DNA from 4 places in the Nocardiopsis sp. MT53 genome. Region 3 is predicted to be linked to each of the others. Evidence: riboswitches for the same ligand, from Rfam matches in the RefSeq annotation. Region 3 holds a riboswitch; each other region holds the start of a gene.
The links. A riboswitch is a leader RNA that binds a small molecule or an ion and turns the genes downstream of it on or off. The one in region 3 is predicted to bind thiamine pyrophosphate.

Region 1 (5,385 bases), 3.3 Mb from region 3:
ACATGCGGGCGGCTCCCAACGCCGGGGGGACGTGTCCTCGACGCTAGAAGGCGCGGGTGAACCCGGATGGGGCGCGGAGGGAACCGGACGCGTCGCGCGGGCGTGGGCTCACCGAGCGCGCGGTGACGGACCACGGACGGTGCCCCCGCACCCGGGTTGACCGCAGATGACCCGTCGGTGGCTAAGATCGCATCACGTGATCGAATCATTGCTCTGAGGAGTGGAACGGTGACTCTCGTGGAATGGGCCGATGAGGTCCGCGTCGCACTCGGGCTTCCGGAGACCGAGGCCATGGACCGCAAGGACGTGGACCGCGTCCTCGACCTCGCCAAGGACGCCGCGCACTCCGTCGCCCGCCCGGCGGCGCCGCTCACGGCCTACCTGCTCGGCATCGCCGTGGGCCACGGGGCCGACCCCGAGGCCGCGGCGCGGATGCTGGGCGAACTCGCCCGGAGCCGGGCCGGGGACGACGGGAGCGGCACGTGACACCGCCGAGGGGCGGAGAACGAGAGGGAGCCCGCCCCGGTTCCCGGTGAGACCGGCATGTCGAAGGTGTGTGACGTGTTCGTTACGCACCACTGCGATTCTTTGCCGATGACGCGAGGCCACCACCAGTGCCGACACGTCCACGAGGGCACCCGCCCCCCGCGCGCCGACACCCGCGGTGCCCTCGGCCCCATCCACTGACCGACAGGGAGATCCCCCGTGGACCAGCTCCTTGAAATGGCCGGCCTCATCAGCGGCATCATCTGGGGACCGTTCGTCCTCATCCCGCTGCTGTTCGCCGTCGGCCTTTTCCTCACCATCCGCCTGAACCTCCTCCAGCTCCTCAAGCTCCCGCACGCCCTGTGGCTGGCGCTCGTCCGGCGCAAGGAGGACGACTCCGTAGAGGGGGACATCTCCCACTACCAGGCGCTCAGCACGGCCCTCGCGGCCACCGTCGGCGTCGGCAACATCGCCGGCGCGGCGCTCGCCATCGGCATCGGCGGCCCCGGCGCCCTCTTCTGGATGTGGGTCGTCGGGTTCCTCGGCATGGCGACCAAGTACAGCGAGGCCCTGCTGGGTGTGAAGTTCCGCCGCGCCGACGCCAAGGGCGAGCAGAGCGGCGGCCCGATGTACTACCTCAAGTACGGCATCGGCGGGGGCTTCGGCACCGTCCTGGGCGTGCTCTTCGCCGTCTTCGGCGCGATCGCCGCCTTCGGCATCGGCAACGGCAGCCAGGCCAACACCGTCGCCCAGCAGATCAACAGCGTGACCGGGGTCGACACCTGGATCATCGGCCTCGTCCTCATGGTGCTGACCGCCGCGGTCATCCTCGGCGGCATCAAGAGCATCGGCCGGGTCGCCTCCGCGCTCGTGCCGATCATGATCATCGGCTACGTCGGCATCTGCCTGGCCGTGCTCGCCGCCAACTGGGCGCAGCTCCTGCCCGCGCTCCAGCTCGTGGTCACCGACGCCTTCACCGGCACCGCGGCCGCCGGCGGCTTCGCCGGCTCCACCGTGCTGATCGCCATCCAGATGGGCTTCGCGCGCGGCATCTTCTCCAACGAGTCGGGCCTGGGCACCGGCGGCATCGCCGCCGCCGCGGCCAAGACCCGGCAGCCGGTCCGCCAGGCCATGGTCTCCATGACCCAGACCTTCATCGACACCATCATCGTGGTCACCATGACCTGCATGGTCATCATCACCACCGGTGTCTGGCAGGGCGAGAACGCCGAGGACGGCTCCCTGCTCACCAGCCAGGCGATGACGCAGGGCCTGGAGGCCATCAGCCCGTCCCTGGCCCCCGCGGGCGCGGTGGTCGTGGCGATCTCCGTCGCGGTGTTCGCCTTCACGACCCTGCTCGGCTGGTCCTACTACGGCGACCGGTGCATCGAGTTCCTGGTGGGCCGGCGCTTCGTGCTGCCCTACCGGCTCCTGTTCATCGTCGTCGTGTTCGTCGGCTCCGTGGCCAGCCTGGACTCGGTGTGGCTGTTCAGCGACATCGCCAACGGCCTGATGGCGCTGCCCAACCTGGTGGGCCTGCTGGTGCTGTCGCCGCTCGTGGTGGCGGAGACCAGGAAGTTCTTCGCCCACCCGGACTGGAAGAACCCCGACGCCCTGATGGACGACGTCGTCAAGGGCTAGCCGCCACGGCACGCCGTGGAACGGGAAAAGGGGGACCGGCCGCTCGGGCCGGTCCCCCTCTCGCGTTCCCGTGCCCGGGTCACCACCAGGCGTGGAAGTGGTGGACGGGGCCCTGGCCGCCGCCCGCGTCGATCTCGTCGGCGCGGCGCAGGGCCTCGGTCAGGTAGGCCTTGGCGTCGGCCACGGCGGAGGCCGCGTCCGGGCGCTGCGGCAGCAGCGCCGCGATGGACGACGACAGGGTGCAGCCGGTGCCGTGGGTGTTGCGGGTGTCCACGCGGGGCGCGGAGAACTCCCGGTGCTCTCCGTCCCGGGACACCAGGACGTCCACGCTCTCCCCGCCCTCCAGGTGGCCGCCCTTGAGCAGCACCCGGCGCGGGCCCAGCTCCAGCAGGCGGCGGGCCTGGGCGCGCATCCCCTCCAGGTCCGTCGCCTCGTCCTCCTCCAGCAGGTCGGCGGCCTCGGGCAGGTTGGGGGTGATCAGGTCGGCGCGGGGCAGCAGCGCGGTGCGCAGCGCCTTGGTGGCCGAGGCCTCCAGCAGCCGGTCGCCGCTCTTGGCCACCATCACCGGGTCGACCACGACGTTGGGCAGCCCGTGCCGCCCGATCGCCTCGGCGACGGCCTCGGTGATCTCGGCGGTGCCGAGCATCCCGACCTTGACCGCGTGCACGGTCGCGTCGGAGAAGAGGGTGTCCATCTGGCGGACCACGAAGTCGGCGGGGACGGGGTGGACCCCGGTGACGCCCCGGGTGGACTGCGCGGTGAGCGCGGCGATCACGCTCATCCCGAACGTCCCGTGGGCGGAGAAGGCCTTGAGGTCGGCCTGGATCCCGGCGCCCCCGCTGGGGTCGCTGCCGGCGATGGACACGATGTTGTACGCGCTCATGGGCGTTCCTTCGCTAGTGCTAACTAGGGCAGGTTCGACGGGTGTGCTCTCAGCCGGGGCGCGGCCGGTCGGCCGCGCCCCGGCACCCCGCGCCGTGCGGACCCGGGAGGGTCCTTCGGTTGAGGATGCCGCCGGTGGGGCGGTCAGGCGGTGGGCGTGTTCTGCGCCCCGCGCGCCCGGACGATCTTGAGGACCCGGACCACCACGAACCACAGCAGCAGCAGGGCGATGACGACCAGCACGATGTTGCTGATCAGGCCGCTCCACTGGACCAGGATGGGCTTGATGGCCGGGCCGAAGACGAAGCCCAGGCCGATCCAGATGGTGTTCCACACGGCCGAGCCGATGACGGTGTAGAGGGAGAACTTCAGCAGCGGCATCCGCTCGATGCCGGCCGGGACGGAGATGAAGCTGCGGACCAGGGGCACGCACCGGCCCAGCAGGACGGCCATGCCGCCGAAGCGCTCGAAGAACTTCTCGGCCTTGTGGAAGTCGCCGATCTCCAGCAGCGGGGTCTTCTCGACCAGCCACATGGTGCGTTCGCGGCCCAGCAGCGCGCCGATCGCGTAGAAGCCCCAGGCGCCGACGAGGCAGCCGATGGTGGCCCACAGGATGGCGAGCCAGACGTTCATCTGGCCGTCGTAGGCGAGGAAGCCCGCGCCGGGCAGGACGGCCTCACTGGGCATCGGGGGGAAGAAGGTCTCGATGAACAGGGCCACGCCCACACCGGGCTCGCCCAGGGTCACCATGAGGTTCAGGACCCACCCGATGAACCCCTCGTACTCGTGGACGATCTCCTCCTCGACCGACGTGTTCATGGCCAGGGCCGACATCGTCCACAGATTCGCTGGCATCCGGGTTCCTCTTCTTCTTCGTGCTTTGCGGGCGGGTCTGGGGGAGGGGAAGGACTCCGCCGGTTCTGGGGAGGGGTGCGGACCGCTCTCACGCGGCCGGCAGGGGTGCCCGGTCCGTCACGGGTCCTTCGTCTGCTCGTGCGGGCGGGGTGGGACGGTCTCCCCGCTCAGGGGCGTCCTCGGCCTGCCTTCTCCTAAGGTACAAGCGGAAACGGTCGCTGTGGGCGGCCGCGGGGACGGGGTGCGGATTCCCCCACCCCGTGCCATCGGGGGCACCGGGGGAGGGAAGGGGCGGGGCGAACAGGCGTTTTGTCATCCACTGTTCGATTTTTCGGTCGTGCAGGGACGCCGCCGCTCAGAAGCCGAAAAAGAAGGAGTCCCACAGCACAGTGCTGCGGGACCCCGCATGGCCGGTTCCGGCCCCCTCAGACGCCTCCCCGGACCACCGACGACGCCCACCGGTAGTCCTGCTTGCCGACCGCGGTGCGCCGCACCCGGTCCACGAAGTGCACGGTCCGGGGCACCTTGAACCCGGCCAGCCGCACCCGGCAGAACGCCAGCAGGCCCGGCTCGTCCGGCGCCGCGCCCGCGGCCAGCGACACCAGCGCGGTGACGCGCTGCCCCAGCAGCTCGTCCGGGGCGGGCACCACGATGGCGTCCTCCACCGACGGGTGGGCCTTGAGCGCCGCCTCGACCTCCTCGGGGTACACCTTCTCGCCCGCCGTGTTGATGACGACGCTGCCGCGTCCCAGCAGCACGATCGACCCGTCGGCGGCCCGGGTGCCGAAGTCGCCCGACAGCGCCCAGCGGCGCCCCTCCGCATCGGTGGGGAACGTGCGCGCCGTGGCGATCGGGTCGTTGTAGTACCCCAGCGGGATCCGGCCGGTCCGCGCGATGCGGCCGACCGCCGCCGACCCCGGCGGCACCGGGCGCAGGTGCTCGTCCAGCACGGCGATGCTGCCGCCCATGGTGAAGCTGCGGCCGTCCCGGGAGCCGGTCAGCGGCTCCGCGCCGCCCTCGGCGTCCTGTCCGCCGGTCGCCGAACCGCACACCCCGGTCTCCGAGCCCCCGTAGGAGTCGGCCAGGGCGATGTCCTCGCGCCAGGCGCGCCACAGGCCGCGCACCGGCGGGGTCAGCGGTGTCCCGCCCGAGCGCACCGCGGACAGGTCCGGGCACAGGCCGGGCTCGGTGAGCAGGTGCCGGGCCAGCGGGCGGGCCATCGCGTCGCCCACCACCTGGAGCGTGTGCACGCCCTCCCGGTGGGCCAGCGCCACCACCCTCTCGGCGCGGAAGCTGCGGTCGGTGGACAGCACCACGCGCTTGCCGCACAGCAGCATGCTCAGCGCGTTCCACTGCCCGGCGGCGTGCATCAGCGGCCCCAGCACCAGCATGCGCTGGGGGAAGCAGGCGCGGGCGCGTTCGGCCACGTCGCGGGGGGAGCGGGCGCGCGGGGCGCCGGGGGAGCGGCGCTCGATCGCCGCCCGGAAGATGTCGGCCTGCCGCCACAGGACGCCCTTGGGG
Region 2 (5,385 bases), 800 kb from region 3:
GGCCCAGTTCGCCACCCCCGACCGGCTCTCCGACTACTGGCGGTTCTACTGGGCCGTCGCCGAGGCGCAGATCGCCCGCTGGCTCCCGGAGGCCCCCTCCCGGCTGCTGGACCTGTCCAGCCCGGACTACCAGGGGACTCCGCGCGCCGTCGCCGCGGGACACGACGTGGTCGCCCTGCTGCCCTCCGCGGACTCTGCGGTGCGCAGGCCGCTGCGCCTGGTCAACGGACGCGCCGCGGTGCCCCGCCCGGCCCGCCGCGGGCGGCTGCGCCAGATCGTGGGGGACGCGGCGTTCCCGCGCTTCCTGGCCGCCGAGAGCTTCGACGGGGTGATCGCCGACAACCGGGTGCTGTCCCGGCAGCTGGCCACCGAGGAGTCGGTGGCCGAGATCGCCCGGGTGCTGCGGCCCGGCGGCCGGGTCCTGCTGTGCGTCGACTCGGTGGTGCTGGGCATGGCCCTGCTCGCCGAGCAGGACTGCTGGCCCGAGCTGAGCCACGCGCCCAGCGCCGACGTCCTGCTGGTGCCCTGGCCCGACGGGTCCATCACCCGCTGCTTCACCGCCGAGCAGCTCACCGACACCCTCACCGAGGCGGGCCTGGAACTGGAGTGGATCAAGCCCCGCACGGTGCTGTCGGCGTCCACGGTGGAGATGATGCTGGCCCGCGACCCGCGTTCGATGAACCGGCTGGTCGAGATGGAGCTGCGCGCCACCGAGTCCGACGACTACGTCGGCGTCCACCTCGTCGCCGCGGCCCGCAAGCCCCTCTAGCGCCCGCTCCCCGAACGCTCCCGAGCGTTCCGGCGCTCGCGCCGGATGCCGGGAGCGGTCGCGGGGCGATCTCTCACAGGAGGGTCGGCGCGGCGAGAGGCGGTCTCGCGGCCGCGACCCGGAACGACCCGCCGAACACGCCCTGGCGCCCGCTCCCCGAACGCTCCCCTGGGCCGTGGGGGCTCCGGGGGCCCGGAGGAGGCGCCCAAGGGAAGAGGCCCGGAGGAGGCGTCCACGGGAAAGCGCGGCGTGGGCCGTCCGTCGGGGCCGGCGGTCGACGAGGACCTGGACGCAGCACCGAAGGCTCCGACCCTCGAGGGCCGTCGGCGGCACGGCCGCGCCGAGCGGGGAGGGGGCCGGCGGCGGTGCCGCCGGCCCGTTCAGGGACGCCCGGTGCGCGTCCGGGCCGTCAGGGCCCCGGGGTCACCCGGACCGTTCGGTGAGGGGCAGGTACACCCGCCCGCCCTGCTCCCCGAACTCGGCGGACTTGTCGGCCATCCCCCGCTGGATGGCCTCGACCGTGTCCAGCCCGTTCTCCGCCGCGTAGCGGCGCACGTCCTGCGTGATCTTCATCGAGCAGAACTTGGGCCCGCACATGGAGCAGAAGTGCGCGGTCTTGGCCGGCTCGGCGGGCAGCGTCTCGTCGTGGTACGCCGTCGCCGTCTCCGGGTCCAGCGACAGGTGGAACTGGTCCTTCCACCGGAACTCGAACCGCGCCCTGGACAGCTCGTCGTCCCACTCCTGCGCCCGCGGGTGCCCCTTGGCCAGGTCGGCGGCGTGGGCGGCGAGCTTGTAGGTGATGACGCCGGTCTTGACGTCGTCGCGGTCCGGCAGCCCCAGGTGCTCCTTGGGGGTGACGTAGCAGAGCATCGCGGTGCCGTACCACCCGATCTGGGCGGCGCCGATCGCCGAGGTGATGTGGTCGTAGCCCGGCGCGATGTCGGTGGTCAGGGGGCCGAGGGTGTAGAACGGCGCCTCACCGCACAGCTCCTCCTCCAGCCGCACGTTCTCCGCGATCCTGTGCATGGGCACGTGCCCGGGGCCCTCGATCATCACCTGCACGTCGTGGGCGCGGGCGATGTGGGTGAGCTCGCCCAGGGTGCGCAGCTCCGCGAACTGGGCCTCGTCGTTGGCGTCGGCGATGGAGCCGGGCCGCAGCCCGTCGCCGAGCGAGAACGTGACGTCGTACTCCCGGAGGATCTCGCACAGCTCCTCGAAGTGGGTGTACAGGAAGCTCTCCCGGTGGTGGGCCAGGCACCAGGCGGCCATGATGGAGCCGCCGCGCGAGACGATGCCGGTGACCCGGCGGGCGGTGAGCGGCACGTACCGCAGCAGGACGCCCGCGTGCACGGTCATGTAGTCCACGCCCTGCTCGCACTGCTCGATCACCGTGTCGCGGTAGACCTCCCAGGACAGCCGGGCCGGGTCCCCGTCGACCTTCTCCAGCGCCTGGTAGATGGGGACGGTGCCGACCGGCACGGGCGAGTTGCGCAGGATGCGCTCGCGGGTCTCGTGGATGCGCTTGCCGGTGGACAGGTCCATGATCGTGTCGGCGCCCCAGCGGGTGGCCCACACCATCTTCTCGACCTCCTCCTCCACCGAGGAGGTGACGGCCGAGTTGCCGATGTTGGCGTTGATCTTGACCAGGAAGTTCTTACCGATGACCATCGGCTCGGACTCGGGGTGGCGGCGGTTGGCGGGGATGACCGCCCGGCCCACCGCCACCTCGGAACGGACGAACTCGGGGTCCAGGCCCTCGCGCTCGGCCACGAACCTCATCTCGGGGGTGATGGTCCCGGCCTTGGCGTGGGCGAGCTGGGTGTCGGCCCCGTTGACGGGGGTGCGGGAGCGGATCCACTCCCCGCGCAGGGCGGGCAGCCCGGCGCGGACGTCGATGTGTGCGGTGTCGTCGGTGTAGGGGCCGGAGGTGTCGTACAGGTCGAAATGGCCGCCGTCGGTGAGTCCCACCCGGCGCCCGGGGATCCGGAGGGTGAAGCCCTCGGGGGTCTCGATGTCCCGGTAGACCTTGGATGATCCCATGATGGGACCAGTGGTCACCCGGTGCTCCCCGGTGGTGGGACCGGTGTCACGGCTCTGCGAAGCCGTCATGGCATGCCTCCCTACGTCGGAATTACCCGAACAGGTTCTGCGGTCGGCGACACCGTTGAGCCGCCCTCTCAGCCCGCCATGGCGCGAGCTCCCGCGTTGCGTTATCCCGTTGTGGGGCACGGTCGGACCGTGCCCGGGCGCGCCCGCGTTCACGGGCGGCCCCGGACACTGTACACAGGGACACCCCGGTCCCGTCCAGGGGTGCAGAGAGCCCCGGAGGCGGACCCCGGGGGTCAGAAGAGGGTGTCCGGCTCCGGCCCCGACCCGGCCGCCAGCGGCGTGAGCAGGTCGGGGCGGTTGTTCTTGATGGTGTTGACGTCGGTGGACACCTCGTCCGCGACGAGCCGGTCCGCCGGGGTGTCGGCCATGATGTGCATCAGCTCGTCGGGCCCGGTGCCCGGGTCCAGCCACGCCGCCCAGTCCTGCCGGGGCACGATGACGGGCATCCGCTCGTGGATGTGCGCGAGCGCGGGGGCGGCCTCGGTGGTGATGACGGCGCAGCTCCACACCCAGCCCGCCGGGTCCTCCTCGGGGGCCTCGGGGTCGCGCCAGCGCTCGAAGATCCCGGCCATCGCCAGCGGCTCGCCGCCGCCGGGGTAGTGGACGGAGTAGGGCTTCTTGTCCGCCTTGGCCTTGCGCTTCTTGTGGTCGGGGTCGGTGGCGGGCGAGGTGCTGGCCTGGACCGTGCCGTCCCTGCCGACGAGCTGCCACTCGTAGTAGGCGTCGGCGGGCAGCAGGCAGCGGCGGCGCCGGAACGCCGTGCGGAACGCGGGCTTGTCGGCGACGGTCTCGCTGCGCGCGTTGATCATCCGGTAGCCGATGTTGCGGTCCTTGGCCCAGGAGGGGATCAGCCCCCAGCGCAGGGTGTGCAGGGAGCGCGGCCCGGGCTCGGCCTCCTCCCCGCCCTGCGGGGGCGGGCCGAGGACGGCGTACACCGGGCGGCCGGGCGAGATGTTGTAGTCCGGCTCCAGCTCCTCCAGCGGCGGCCAGGCGCGGGTGTCCACGTCCTCGCCGGGCAGGGACTCCTCCGGGAGGCCGAAGTCGAGCCGGAGCTGCTGCACGTTCCTGGACTGGGCATAACGACCGCACATGCGTCCGATCCTACGCCGACGGCACCCGCTTCCCATCCGTGACATCCGAATCCGCGGGCGCTCCCGCCCCCTCCGCGCCCCCGCGGCCGTCGCGGCCCGCGTCCCGGGAGCGGTCGCGCAGGGCGATCGCGCCCCCGGCGACCAGCAGCAGGCCGCCGGCCGGGCCCAGGGCCCAGGGCGCCCACGAGTCCAGGGAGCGCAGCAGCAGGGAGCGCACCCGGGCCTGCTCGGCGCGGCCCGCGATCTGGTTCTCCCGCAGGCCCAGTTCCGCGTAGAGCAGGTGCGCCTCGCCGGAGGCGTTCTGCGGGCGCAGCGTCTCCAGCCGCGCCTCGTGGGCGTTGACGACCGTGCCGGACACCGGCTCCACCCAGTAGGTGCGCGTGAGCTCCAGCCAGCGGCCGGCGGTGACCGTGCCCTCCGCGCCGGGGGTGAACAGCCACGCGGGGACCTCGCGGGCCGACTCGGGCACCTGGGTCGCGGGGATCTCCTGGGTGTAGCGGCGCACGGTCAGCCCGGCGACCTCGTCGGTCCCCTGGAACTCCATGACGGGCGCGGCCCGCACCTCGGCGTCGTAGAAAGGGTGGTCGGCCTCCCCCACCCCGGGGGGCCAGGAGAACACCAGCCCTGCCTGGCGGACCGCCCGGTCGCCGTTCACGTGCTCGCCGCAGCAGTTGACGGCGCGGCCGGTGTCCCGGTCGACGATGGCCCGGCGGCTCCAGTGGTCGATCATCGCGCCCTCGGCGACGGTGTCCACCGACATCTCCCAGGCCGACCAGTCCGGGCCGTGGGCCTGGGCGCTGACGGACGTGTTGCGGACGATCCGCACCCCGTCCACCCACGCCCACCGGGACGTGTCCAGGTACCCGGCGCCGTCGGCGACCATCGTCATCTCGAACCGGCCCTGGGCGGGCAGCACCGCCACCCGGTCGTACACGTACAGCGGCAGCATCGCGGCCAGGGTCAGCAGGAAGGCGCCGACCGCCGCCGGGACCGTGCCCCGGGGCAGGGCGCGCCGCCCCGCGGTGTCGTCCGCGCTCATGTGCGGGCCTCCTCGTGGTCGCTCTCCCGGCCGCCGGCCTCCGGGGCGGGGCCGGGGCCGTCACCGTTCCACGATCGGCCCCGGGGCCGGTCCGGGGACCGGCCCGGGCCCGGCGGGCCGGACGCGCCGCGGGCGCCACCCGTCCCGCGCGGGTGGGCGTCGGCCCGGGACGGGTCGGGGCGCTGCCCCAGGGCCAGGACCAGGCGGGCCAGGGCGGGCAGGCACAGCAGCTGGGCGACCCAGCCGCGCAAGGGCTGGCCCACCACGTCGGTGATGTCGTGGAACGGCATGTGGACCGCCAGGTGGGTGCCCACCGCCATCGCCAGGCCCGCCAGTCCCAGCGACACCGCCACCGGCCACGGTCCGGCCAGGCGGGG
Region 3 (5,385 bases):
ATCCCCCCGGAGCGGCGCCCGCCATCGCCGTCCGGGGCCTGCACAAGAGCTATGGCGGACACGAGGTCCTCGTCGGCGTCGACCTAGAGGTGCCCGCGGGAGGCGTCTTCGCGCTGCTGGGGCCCAACGGGGCGGGCAAGACCACCCTGATCGACGTGCTGACCACCCTGGTCCGCCCCGACGCGGGCACCGCCGAGGTGCTCGGCCTGGACGTGGTGCGCAGGGCCCGGCGGGTGCGCCGCGAGATCAGCGCCACGGGCCAGTACGCGACCGTCGACGAGGAGCTCACCGGCCGGGAGAACCTGGTCATGGTCGCCCGGCTGCTGGGCGCGGGGCGCCGCGCCGCCCGGGACCGGGCGGCGGAACTGCTGGAGCGCTTCGACCTGGTCGGCGCGGCCGACCGGAGGGTCGCCGAGTACTCCGGCGGCATGCGGCGGCGCCTGGACCTGGCGGCGGGCCTGACCGGCTCGCCCTCGGTCGTGTTCCTGGACGAGCCCACCACCGGCATGGACACCCGCAGCAGGCGGGCCCTGTGGCGCACGGTCGGCGACCTGGCCGCCGACGGGACCACCGTCCTGCTCACCACCCAGTACCTGGAGGAGGCCGACGTGCTGGCCGACCGGATCGCCGTGCTCGACCGCGGCCGGATCGTCGCGGAGGGGACGGCCGCGGAGCTCAAGCGCCGTGTGGGCGGGGAGTGGATCGAGCTCTCCCTGGCCGACGGCGGCACCGAACGGGTCCCCGGCGACGGCACCGCCGACCGGCTGCGGCGCGTGCTCGACGAACGGCACCGGGCCGGGATCGCCGTCGCCCGCGTGGAGGTGCGCACGCCCGGCATGGACGACGTGTTCCTCGCCCTGACCGGGGACGGGGGCGGACGACCGTGAGCCTCCTGCGCGCCGAACGGGTCATGACCGGGCGCGGCCTGGTCCACTCCCTGCGCAACCCCGACGGGACCGTCACCGCGGTGGTGGCCCCGGTCGCGATCATGCTGCTGTTCGTCACCGTCTTCGGGACCGCCGTGCAGGACATGGCGGGCGGTCCCTACGTGGAGTACGTCACCCCGGGCGTGATGCTGCTGTGCGCCGGCTTCGGGGCGGCGATGACCGCGACGGCCGTGCACGCCGACCTGTCCAAGGGGGTGGTGCGGCGGCTGCGGACCATGCCGGTTCGGGCCTCGGCCGTCATCACCGGCCACGTGGCGGCGAGCGTGCTGCGCAACCTGCTGTCCACGGCGGTCGTCCTGGCGGTGGCGGTGGCCCTGGGCTTCCGTCCGCAGGCCGGTCCCCTGGAGTGGCTGGGCGCCGCCGCGCTGCTGGCCGGGTACATCACGGTGCTGACCGTGCTGGCCGCCGCCTGGGGACTGGCCTCCGGCGGCCCCGACACCGCCGCCACGTTCGCGTTCGTCGCCCTGTTCCCGCCCTACCTGTCCACGGCGTTCGTTCCGCTGGAGGGGCTGCCGGGGTTCCTGCACGGGGTGGCCGCGCACCAGCCCGTCACACCGGTGACCGAGACCCTGCGCGCGCTCACCTCGGGCACCGCGCCCGGCGACCACGCCGCCGCCGCACTGCTGTGGCTGGCGGGCCTGGGCCTGGCGGGGGCCGCGCTCACCGGGTGGCTGTTCCGGCGGGCCGCCGGGCGGCGCTGACTCCTCCGGGTACGGCGGCGGCCCCGGTCCGGTGGGATCGGGGCCGCCCGCTCTCAGCCCTGCCGGGCCGCGACGCGGTCGCGCAGGGCCGCGGCCGCGGCCGCCGGGTCCTCGGCCTCGGTGACGGCGCGCACCACCACGATCCGGCGTGCGCCGGCGTCCAGGACCCGGTCGACGTTGTCGAGGTCGATGCCGCCGATCGCGAACCAGGGGCGGTCGGTGCCCAGGGCGGCCGCCCGCTCCACCAGTCCGGTCCCGGCCGCCGGGCGGCCCGGCTTGGTGGGCGTGGCCCAGACCGGGCCCACGCAGAAGTAGTCGCTGCCCGGCTCCTCGGCACAGGCCCGGGCGGTGTCGATGTCGTTGTTGGAGCGCCCGATCAGCGGATCGGCCCCGATGACGTCGCGGGCCATGGGCACCGGCAGGTCGCGCTGCCCCAGGTGGAGCACGTCGGCGCGCACCGCGCGGGCGATGTCGGCGCGGTCGTTGACCGCGAGCAGGGCGCCGTGGCGTTCGCACGCCTCCCGCAGCACCTCCAGGGCCGCGAGCTCCTCGCGCGCCTCCAGGCCCTTGTCCCGGAGCTGGACGATGTCCACTCCCCCGGACAGCGCGGCGTCGGCGAACTCGGCGAGATCGCCGCGCTCGCGGCGGGCGTCGGTGCACAGGTACAGAAGGGATGCGTCCAGGCGCTTGCGCAGGCTGGTTCCGTGGCTGGTCCTCACGCCCACCAGCCTAGGCCCTGGCCCCGGCGGGCCCAAGGGGGCGGGCGACGCGGGCGCGCCCACCCCGGCAGGGGCGTCAGAAGGCCAGGCTCTGGGCGCGGCGGCGCACCTCGGTGCCCCGGTTCTCGCGCATCGCCTGGATCGGGGTCCCGGGCAGCGTGTCGTCCGGTGTGAAGAGCCAGCGCAGCGCCTCCTCCGTGGAGTAGCCCGCGTCGCTGAGCAGGACCAGGGTACCGGGCAGCCCCTTCACGAGGTCGTCACCGTCGACGAAGGCGGCCGGGATCGAGAGTTCGCCGCCGCGGACCACGCCCATGAGCCGGTTCTCGCGGATGAGCGTCTTGATGCGGTTCGGGCTCACGCCCAGAGGCGCGGCCGCCTCCTTGAGGGTCAGCCACTCGCCGACCAGGGTGTCGAGATTGGTATCGCTAGATGTCACCCCACCAATCTGCCACAGGCCCGGTCCCGCGGACACCACGCACGCCGCGGACACCGGCTCCGGCCCCCGGATCCGGGGGCCGTAGTATGTGGGGCGAACACAGACGTCCCGCGGGAGCCGGGTGGACCCGGCTGAGAGGGGGGCTGCCGCCCCCGACCGCACGAACCTGATCCGGATCATGCCGGCGAAGGGAGCGGAGGCAGCACCGTGCGCACCCCTGAGACCGAACGGCGCCCCGACACGATTCGTCCTACCTCTGGGGGGCCGGAGGGCGGCCACGGCGTCGTCGTGGTCGGCGGCGGCCTGGCCGGCCGCGTGACCGCCTGGCGGGCGGCACAGGACGGACACCGGGTCACCCTGGTCGAACCCGACCCCGTCACCGACCCGGCCGGCGCCCGGGCCGCGTCCACCGTCGCGGCGGGCATGCTCACGCCGGCCACCGAGGCGGTGTTCGGCGAGGAGCCCCTCATGGAGTTCGGCATCCGGTCGGCCTCCCTGTACCCGGACTTCGTCGCCGAACTGGAGGCCGCGAGCGGGCTCGGCGTCGGCTACCGCACCACCGGAACACTGCTGGTCGGCTTCGACGCCGACGACATGGCGGTCCTGGACCGCCTGCACGACCTCCAGAAGCGCCTGGGGGTGGAGACCGAGCGCCTGAGCGGTCGGGAGTGCCGGCGGCTGGAGCCGATGCTGGCCCCCGCGGTGCGCGGTGGCGTGCTCGCCCCACAGGACCACTCGGTGGACCCGCGCCTGCTGCTGCGCGCCCTGGCGGTGGCCGGGGAGCGCGCCGGGGCCGCGGAGGTCCGCGGGCGTGTCACGGCCGTGCGCTCGCCCGGCGCCGGGGGCGCCCGACTGGGCGCGGTCCTGGACGACGGCCGGGAGCTGCCCGCCGACCAGGTGGTGGTCGCCGCCGGGTGCTGGAGCGACCGGATCGACCTGCCCGAGCCCGTCGTGCCGCCGCTGCGCCCGGTCAAGGGGCAGCTGCTGCGCACGCGGGTGCCCGCCGGGGAGCCGCCCCTCGTGGAGCGGACGGTGCGCGGCCTGGTCCGGGGCTTCCCCGTCTACCTGGTGCCGCGCGCCGACGGCGAGATCGTCATCGGCGCCACCCAGGAGGAGCTGGGCTACGACACCTCCCTGACCGCGGGCGGGCTGTGGCAGGTGCTCCGGGACGCCCGCGAGCTGGTCCCCGGCGTGACCGAGCTGGAGGTCACCGAGACCTGCGTGGGCCTGCGCCCCGGCTCCCCGGACAACGAACCCCTGCTGGGCCCCACCCGGGTCCCCGGCCTGCACCTGGCCGGGGGGCACTTCCGGCACGGGGTGCTGCTGACCCCGGTCACCGGCGAGGTCATGGCCCGTGCCCTGGCCACCGGGACCCTGCCCGAGTACGCGGAGCGGTTCGCCGCCGACCGCGCAGGCGAGACGACGTGGAAGTGAGAGTTGTGGAGCTGATCGTCAACGGCGACCGCCGCGAGGCCGCCGACACCACCACGGTCGAGGAGATCGTGCGCGACCTGACCGCCGCCGACGGCGGCGCCATCCCCGGCGGCATCGCCGTCGCCGTCAACGACGAGGTGGTGCGCCGCGCCGCCTGGGCCGGGACCCGGCTGGGCGCGGGCGACCGCGTCGACGTCCTCACCGCCGTCCAGGGGGGCTGACCGTGACCGAGCACATCGACGACCCCCTGGTCATCGCCGGGGTCTCCTTCGGGTCCCGGCTCATCACCGGCACCGGCGGCGCGCCCTCGCTGGAGGTCCTGGAGGAGGCCCTGACCGTCTCCGGCACCGAGCTGACCACCGTGGCCATGCGCCGGGTCACCCCGGGCGCCCGCGGCTCGGTCTGGGACGTGCTGGAGCGCAACGGGATCCGCCCGCTGCCCAACACCGCCGGGTGCTTCACCGCGGCCGACGCGGTGCGCACCGCCCGGCTGGGCCGGGAGGCGCTGGACACCGACTGGGTGAAGCTGGAGGTCGTGGCGGACGAGCACACGCTGCTGCCCGACCCGGTGGAGCTGCTGGAGGCCGCCGAGCGGCTGGTGGACGAGGGGTTCACCGTGCTGCCCTACACCAACGACGACCCGGTGCTGGCCCGCCGGCTGGAGCAGGTCGGCTGCGCGGCGGTGATGCCGCTGGCCGCGCCGATCGGCTCGGGGCTGGGCATCCGCAACCCGCACAACCTGGAGCTGATCGTGGAGCAGGCCGGGGTCCCCGTGATCGTGGACGCCGGGATCGGCACCGCCAGCGACGCCGCCCTGGCCATGGAGCTGGGCTGCGACGCGGTGCTGCTGGCCAGCGCGGTGACCCGCGCCGAGGACCCGGTGCTCATGGCCCGGGCGATGCGCGACGCGGTCCGCGCCGGGCGCGCCGCCCGGCTGGCGGGGCGCATCCCCGTGCGGCGGCACGCCCGCGCCTCCTCCCCGGCCGCCGACTGAGCGGAACCCCGGCGCGCGGGCCCCGCCTCCGGCGGAGGCGGGGCCCGCCGGAAGAGACCTCGAACACGTGGGGACCGGGTCCCTTCCGTGATCATGCGAGCGATCCGGAACCGAATGCGCTCGGCGAGCGACGAAGATACACGGGGGACGCGGT
Region 4 (5,385 bases), 3.4 Mb from region 3:
CGCCGAGCTGGATCTCGGGGACGCCCAGCTTGGCCTTGCTCCCCACCACCCGGAAGTCGGCGGCCAGCGCCAGCTCCAGGCCGCCGCCCAGGGCGTAGCCGGTGACGGCCGCGACCACGGGCTTGGGGATGCGCGCCACGGCGGTCAGCGCCTTCTGGAGGTCGCGGGCGTACTCCAGCATCTGCGCGTGGGTGCGCTCGGCCATCTCCTTGATGTCGGCCCCCGCCACGAAGAACCGCTCGCCGCCGTAGACCACGACCGCGCGGGCCGCCGGGTCGGCGGCGACCTGCGCGGCGGCCTCGGCGATCTCGGCGGTCAGTACCGCGTTGAGCGCGTTCACCTTGGGGCGGTCCAGCCGGATCACGGCGACCGCCGGGTGCTCGGGGTCGGTCTCCACGCGCACGAACTCGGCCACGTGCTCCACCTCTTCGCTTGTCGACGTCAGTGTCTGGGTCCCAGGGATTCCTATCACCCGGGTCACGAGAACAGCAGTACCAGGGTGCCCAGCCGGGCGGACAGCGTGTAGGCCGCCGCCAGCAGCAGCAACGCCCCGACCGGCAGCAGCGTGTCGGCGGTGCGCCAGCGGCTGTGCCGGGCGTGGCTGCGCCGTCCGGTGCCGAACGCGCGGGCGTCCATGGCGGTGGCCATGAGCGTCCCGGTGCGGATGGCCCGCACCAGCAACGCGAACATCCGCCCGAAGAACAGCGCGACCATCCGCGCCGGGTTGCGGCCCGCCTCCAGCCCGCGGGCCCGCCGGGCCAGGGTGATGGTGCGCCACTGGTCGGCCAGCAGCGGGACCAGCCGCAGCGCGGCCAGCACGCCCATGGCCGGGCGCTCGGGCACCCTCAGCCTCTGCACCAGGCCGTCGGCCATGTCGGTGGGGTCGCTCCCGGCGGCGGCGAGCAGCCCGGGCAGGGCGATGGCCAGCAGGCGCACCGCCGCCCCCACCGCCCCCTCCAGGCCCTCCTCGCCGTACAGGTAGTTGACCAGGCCGCTGGACAGGCCCATGAGGACGAACGGCCCGCCCAGGACCAGCAGGGTGCGCCGGTCCAGGCCGCTGAACGGCACCAGGGCCAGCACGCCCAGCAGCACCACGCCGCCGGTGACGGCGTCCACCGCCGGGACCAGGCCCAGGCCCAGGACCAGCGCGGCCAGCAGCTTGGCCGCGGGGTTGAACCGGGTCAGCCAGGTGCGGGCGCCGCCGTCCCCGGGCGCGTCGAAGGTCAGCGCGTCCGCGACCGGCGCGGCGGTCTCACGGTCGGCCACGGGTGCCCCCCTCCGCCGCGTCGGCGCGGCCCGTCTCCTCGGCCCGGCCGCCGGCGACCCGGATCCGCACGTCGGCCAGGCGGCGCAGCAGCAGCTCGTCGTGGGTGGCCATGACGACGGCGCGGCCCTCGGCCCGCAGTCCGCCGAGCAGTTCCACCAGCTCGGTCCAGGTCCGGGTGTCCTGGCCGAAGGTGGGCTCGTCCAGGACCAGCACGTCGGGGGCGTGCGAAGGGCCGGAACTCAGCGCGGTGGCGACCGAAAGCCGCCGTTTCTCTCCCCCGGACAGCGTGTACGGGTGCACGTCGGCCAGCGCGGTCAGCCGCAGGCGCTCCAGCAGCTCGCCGACCCACGCCTCGGTCTCCGCCTCGCCCCTCCCGGCGCGCAGCGGGGCGAACCTCAGCTCGTCCCGGACGGTGCCGGTGACGAACTGGTCCTCGGCGTGCTGGAACACGGTGCCCACGTGCCGGGCCAGCCTGCGTGCCGGCCAGCGCGCCAGCGGCCGCCGGTCGGCGTCGGCCAGCGGGCCGTGCGGGAGGACGGCGCCGCGGTGGGGCCGGGACAGCCCGGCCAGCAGGGTGAGCAGCGTGGACTTGCCGGCGCCGTTGGGCCCGGTCAGCGCGGTGGCGGTCCCGGCCCGCACCGCGACGTCCACGTCCTCCAGGACCGTGCGCCGGGGCGGGACGCGCACGCCCAGCCCGGGCGGGGTGCGGGCGTCCACCCCGGCGGCCCGCAGCAGCACCGGGCCGCCGGGGGCGGCTGCCAGGGAGGGGTCGGGCTCGTGCCCGGGCACCCACACGCCCTGCGCGGCCAGCGCGGCGCCGTGGGCGGCGAACACCTCGCGCGGCGGGCCGTCGGCGGCCACGCCGCCCCCGGCCTCCAGCACGACCACCCGGTCCACCAGGTCCACGACCTCGGCGACCCGGTGCTCCACCAGCACCATCGTCGCGGAGGTCCGCTCCAGCAGGCGGGCGAGCACCCCGCGCACGAGGGCGGCCCCGTCCGGGTCGAGGTTGGCGGTGGGCTCGTCGAGCAGCAGCAGGCGCGGGCGCATCGCCATCGCCCCGGCGATGACCAGGCGCTGCTTCTCGCCGCCCGACAGCGCACCGGTGGGGTGGCGCGGACCGTAGGGGAAACCGACGGCCTCCAGCGCCTCGCCCACCCGCTCGCGGATCTCCTCCGGCGGCACGCCCAGGTTCTCCGGGCCGAAGGCGACGTCGTCCCCGGCCCGGGCCATGACGATCTGCGACTCGGGGTCCTGGGCGACCAGCCCGACCTCGGCCCGGCCGCGGCGGGCCCGCTCCCCGTCCACCAGGAGCAGGCCCTCCTCCTCTCCGCCGATGGCGCCGTCGTCGCCGGTGAGCCCGGCCAGGGCGTGCAGCAGGGTGGACTTGCCGGTGCCGGAGGCGCCGAGCAGCAGCACCCGTTCACCGGGCCCGACGGCCAGGTCGACGCCCCGCAGGGTGTACGCGTCGCGGCCCGCGTGCCGCCATCCCCAGCCGGAGAGCTCGACGCGGGCGCCCGGGCGTCCTCGGTCGGCCACGGTCAGCCCTTGGCCGAGGCGAAGGGGGCCAGCGCGCCGGAGCGGGCCAGGGCGGTGGTGAGCAGGCGCGCGCCGACCCCGGCGATGACCGCGGCGCTGATCACCACGATGACCCCGTAGATCACCTGGTAGTGCAGCGGCCAGGTGACGTTGTAGGCGATGTTGTCGCGGATCGCCGGGGAGATCCCGGCGACGGCGGCGGCCAGGACGGCGACGCCCATGCCCCAGCGGCGGTAGCCGAAGGCCAGGAAGACCAGCTCGGGCAGGATGCCCTGGAGGGTGCCGTCGAGGAGGACCATGACCCCCCACTGGGTTCCCAGGACCGCCGACACCGAGGCGGCGGCGATCGAGGTCAGCAGGGCGGCGCCGGGCCTGCGGATGATGAGCCCGCCCAGGACGCCGGAGATCAGCCACATGCCGTAGACGGCCGCCTGCCCGGGCGGGAACGCCGCGAACAGCGGGGTGGTGATGGACCAGACGATGTTCCAGAGCCAGAACACGACGCCGACGGCGACGCCCAGCACGGCGGCGACGACGATGTCGACGGTGCGCCAGCCGCGTGCCCGCGACCTGATGTCGGCCCAGGTGCCACCGGGGGTGGTGTCGGTGCCCATTCGATGTGTCCCTTCGTCGGTGTGACGAGGGGCGGATACGGCCAAGAGCGGCACCGGGGCACTGCGGCGCCGGAAGCGGACCTCCGGCGCGCGAGACGCGCCACCGGTGGCGGTTCCCACGACTTCCTTCGCCGGCATTACCCGGATCAGGTGTGTAAGGGTCTGCGGACTCTCCGCACTCTCAGCGCTCACGCGCTCCCCTGTCGGTTCGCCACCATTATGCGCCATATGCCGGAGAAGGCCAGTCCTGCGCCGTCCCGTCTCACCTCCCGGGACGCCGCGGGGGCCGGCCCCGAACCGGGACCGGCCCCCGTCCCCTCCCCGGGGACTGCTCCGGAGGGCCCTCCCGGGCCCCTCCGCGCCTTGCGGTCAGGCGTCCTCGTCGCCCTCCTCCTTCTTCTTGGGCGGGGCCGCCGACGGGTCGCCGAAGCGGGGCGGCGACGGGGCGAAGGACTCCGCGGGCAGGTCGGCCGCGGCGCGGTTCATCGTGGCCTGCCAGATCGGCCCCGGCAGCGTGCCGCCGTAGACGATCCCGTAGTACCGGCCGCCGATCCACACCCCCTGGAGCGGGTTCTGCTCACCGCCCCGGATGTCGCCGACCACCACGGCCGAGGCCAGGTTGGGCGTGTACCCGGCGAACCAGGCGTAGGCCGCGCTGTCGGTGGTGCCGGTCTTGCCCGCGGCCGGGCGGCCGATGCCCAGGCCGTTCGCGGTGCCGCCCTTGAAGGTCTGCTGGAGCAGGTGGTTGACGCCGTCGGCCACGTGGGTCGGCACCGCCCCCTCCTCGCAGTGCGAGCGCATCCGGATCTCGCGGAAGTCCTCGTCGCCCTCGCGGCCGACGGTCACGGAGGACACCGGGCGCGGCTCGCAGTACTCGCCCCGCGCGGCGAAGGTGGCGTAGGCGTTGGCGACGGTGAGCGGGGAGACCTCCTGGTCGCCCAGGGTGAAGGAGCTCCACACGCCCAGCGGCTCGCCGTCGGCGCGGTGGATGCCGGTCCGCTCGGCCATCTCGGCGGTCTCGCACAGCCCCACCCGCCGCTGGAGCTGGGCGAAGTAGGTGTTCACCGACCCCTTGGTCCCGCTGATCATGTTGTGCGAGCCCGCGTCGCTCTCGCCCGCGTTGTTCACCTTCCACGTGGACATCGTCCCGCCCTCGCAGTTGGCCATCCCGCTCACGGAGACGCTCTTGGGCGAGTCGAAGCTGGTCCCGTACTTCAGCCCCTTGTCGAGCGCCGCGGCCAGGGTGAACGCCTTGAACGTGGACCCCGCCTGGTACCCGTGCGAGCCGCCGTCCTCATGGTCGACGGCCAGGTTGATGGAGGTCGTCCCGACCTCCTCCTCGTCGAACCCGTACCGCATGTTCTGGGCCATCGCCCGGACCTTGCCGGTCCCGGGCTCCACCAGTACCTGCGCGGCGAACTTGGTGGTGTCCCCCGGGGGCACCCGGGAGTCGATGGCCTCCTGCGCGGCCGCCTGCATCCCCGAGTCCAGGGTGGTGCGCACGGTGATGCCGCCGCGCCCGAGCAGGAACTCGCGCTCCGCGGGGTCCTCGGCCAGCTCCTCGGAGTCCTGGAGCCAGCGCATCACGTAGTCGCAGAAGAACGGCTGATCGCTGTGGTAGCAGCTGCCGCCGCGCGGCGTGGGGTCCAGCCGCAGGTCGGCCCCGCGGTACCGGTCGGCCTCCCCCTCGGACAGGTGGCCGGTGGCGACCATGCGGTCGAGCACCAGGTCGCGCCGTTCGGCGGCGGCCTCGGGGTTGGCCAGCGGGTCGTAGTAGGAGGGGGCGCGCACCAGGCCCACGAGGGTCGCCGCCTGGCCGGGGTCCAGCCGGTCCGCGGTGGTCGAGAAGTAGCGGCGGGCCGCGATCTCGATGCCGTGGGCGCCGGAGCCGAAGTAGGCGAGGTTGAGGTAGCCCTCCATGATCTCGTCCTTGCTCAGGCGGTCCTCGACGTCGATGGCGTAGCG

Region 1: another riboswitch for thiamine pyrophosphate. It lies ahead of thiD (bifunctional hydroxymethylpyrimidine kinase/phosphomethylpyrimidine kinase); the one in region 3 lies ahead of thiO (glycine oxidase ThiO).
Region 2: another riboswitch for thiamine pyrophosphate. It lies ahead of thiC (phosphomethylpyrimidine synthase ThiC); the one in region 3 lies ahead of thiO (glycine oxidase ThiO).
Region 4: another riboswitch for thiamine pyrophosphate. It lies ahead of K1J57_RS03660 (ECF transporter S component); the one in region 3 lies ahead of thiO (glycine oxidase ThiO).

Annotation. Positions count from the first base shown of each region.
Region 1 covers NZ_CP080599.1:405,221-410,605, reverse strand. Annotated here, with positions in the region: gene K1J57_RS01735 (glycosyltransferase family 1 protein) at 1-4, opposite strand, end outside; gene K1J57_RS01730 (DUF6457 domain-containing protein) at 229-486, shown strand; gene K1J57_RS01725 (sodium:alanine symporter family protein) at 706-2,127, shown strand; gene thiD (bifunctional hydroxymethylpyrimidine kinase/phosphomethylpyrimidine kinase) at 2,207-3,010, opposite strand; TPP riboswitch at 2,999-3,110, opposite strand; gene K1J57_RS01715 (DedA family protein) at 3,154-3,864, opposite strand; gene K1J57_RS01710 (acyl-CoA synthetase) at 4,290-5,385, opposite strand, start outside.
Region 2 covers NZ_CP080599.1:3,463,602-3,468,986, reverse strand. Annotated here, with positions in the region: gene K1J57_RS15475 (class I SAM-dependent methyltransferase) at 1-769, shown strand, start outside; gene thiC (phosphomethylpyrimidine synthase ThiC) at 1,193-2,878, opposite strand; TPP riboswitch at 2,872-2,983, opposite strand; gene K1J57_RS15465 (SOS response-associated peptidase) at 3,112-3,969, opposite strand; gene K1J57_RS15460 (DUF3068 domain-containing protein) at 3,980-5,008, opposite strand; gene K1J57_RS15455 (alpha-(1->3)-arabinofuranosyltransferase) at 5,005-5,385, opposite strand, start outside.
Region 3 covers NZ_CP080599.1:4,265,107-4,270,491, reverse strand. Annotated here, with positions in the region: gene K1J57_RS19075 (ATP-binding cassette domain-containing protein) at 1-887, shown strand, start outside; gene K1J57_RS19070 (ABC transporter permease) at 884-1,648, shown strand; gene thiE (thiamine phosphate synthase) at 1,702-2,367, opposite strand; gene K1J57_RS19060 (Rv2175c family DNA-binding protein) at 2,444-2,803, opposite strand; TPP riboswitch at 2,904-3,013, shown strand; gene thiO (glycine oxidase ThiO) at 3,047-4,237, shown strand; gene thiS (sulfur carrier protein ThiS) at 4,243-4,458, shown strand; gene K1J57_RS19045 (thiazole synthase) at 4,473-5,231, shown strand.
Region 4 covers NZ_CP080599.1:865,390-870,774, forward strand. Annotated here, with positions in the region: gene K1J57_RS03645 (enoyl-CoA hydratase/isomerase family protein) at 1-415, opposite strand, end outside; gene K1J57_RS03650 (energy-coupling factor transporter transmembrane protein EcfT) at 478-1,266, opposite strand; gene K1J57_RS03655 (ABC transporter ATP-binding protein) at 1,253-2,806, opposite strand; gene K1J57_RS03660 (ECF transporter S component) at 2,809-3,420, opposite strand; TPP riboswitch at 3,527-3,632, opposite strand; gene K1J57_RS03665 (transglycosylase domain-containing protein) at 3,790-5,385, opposite strand, start outside.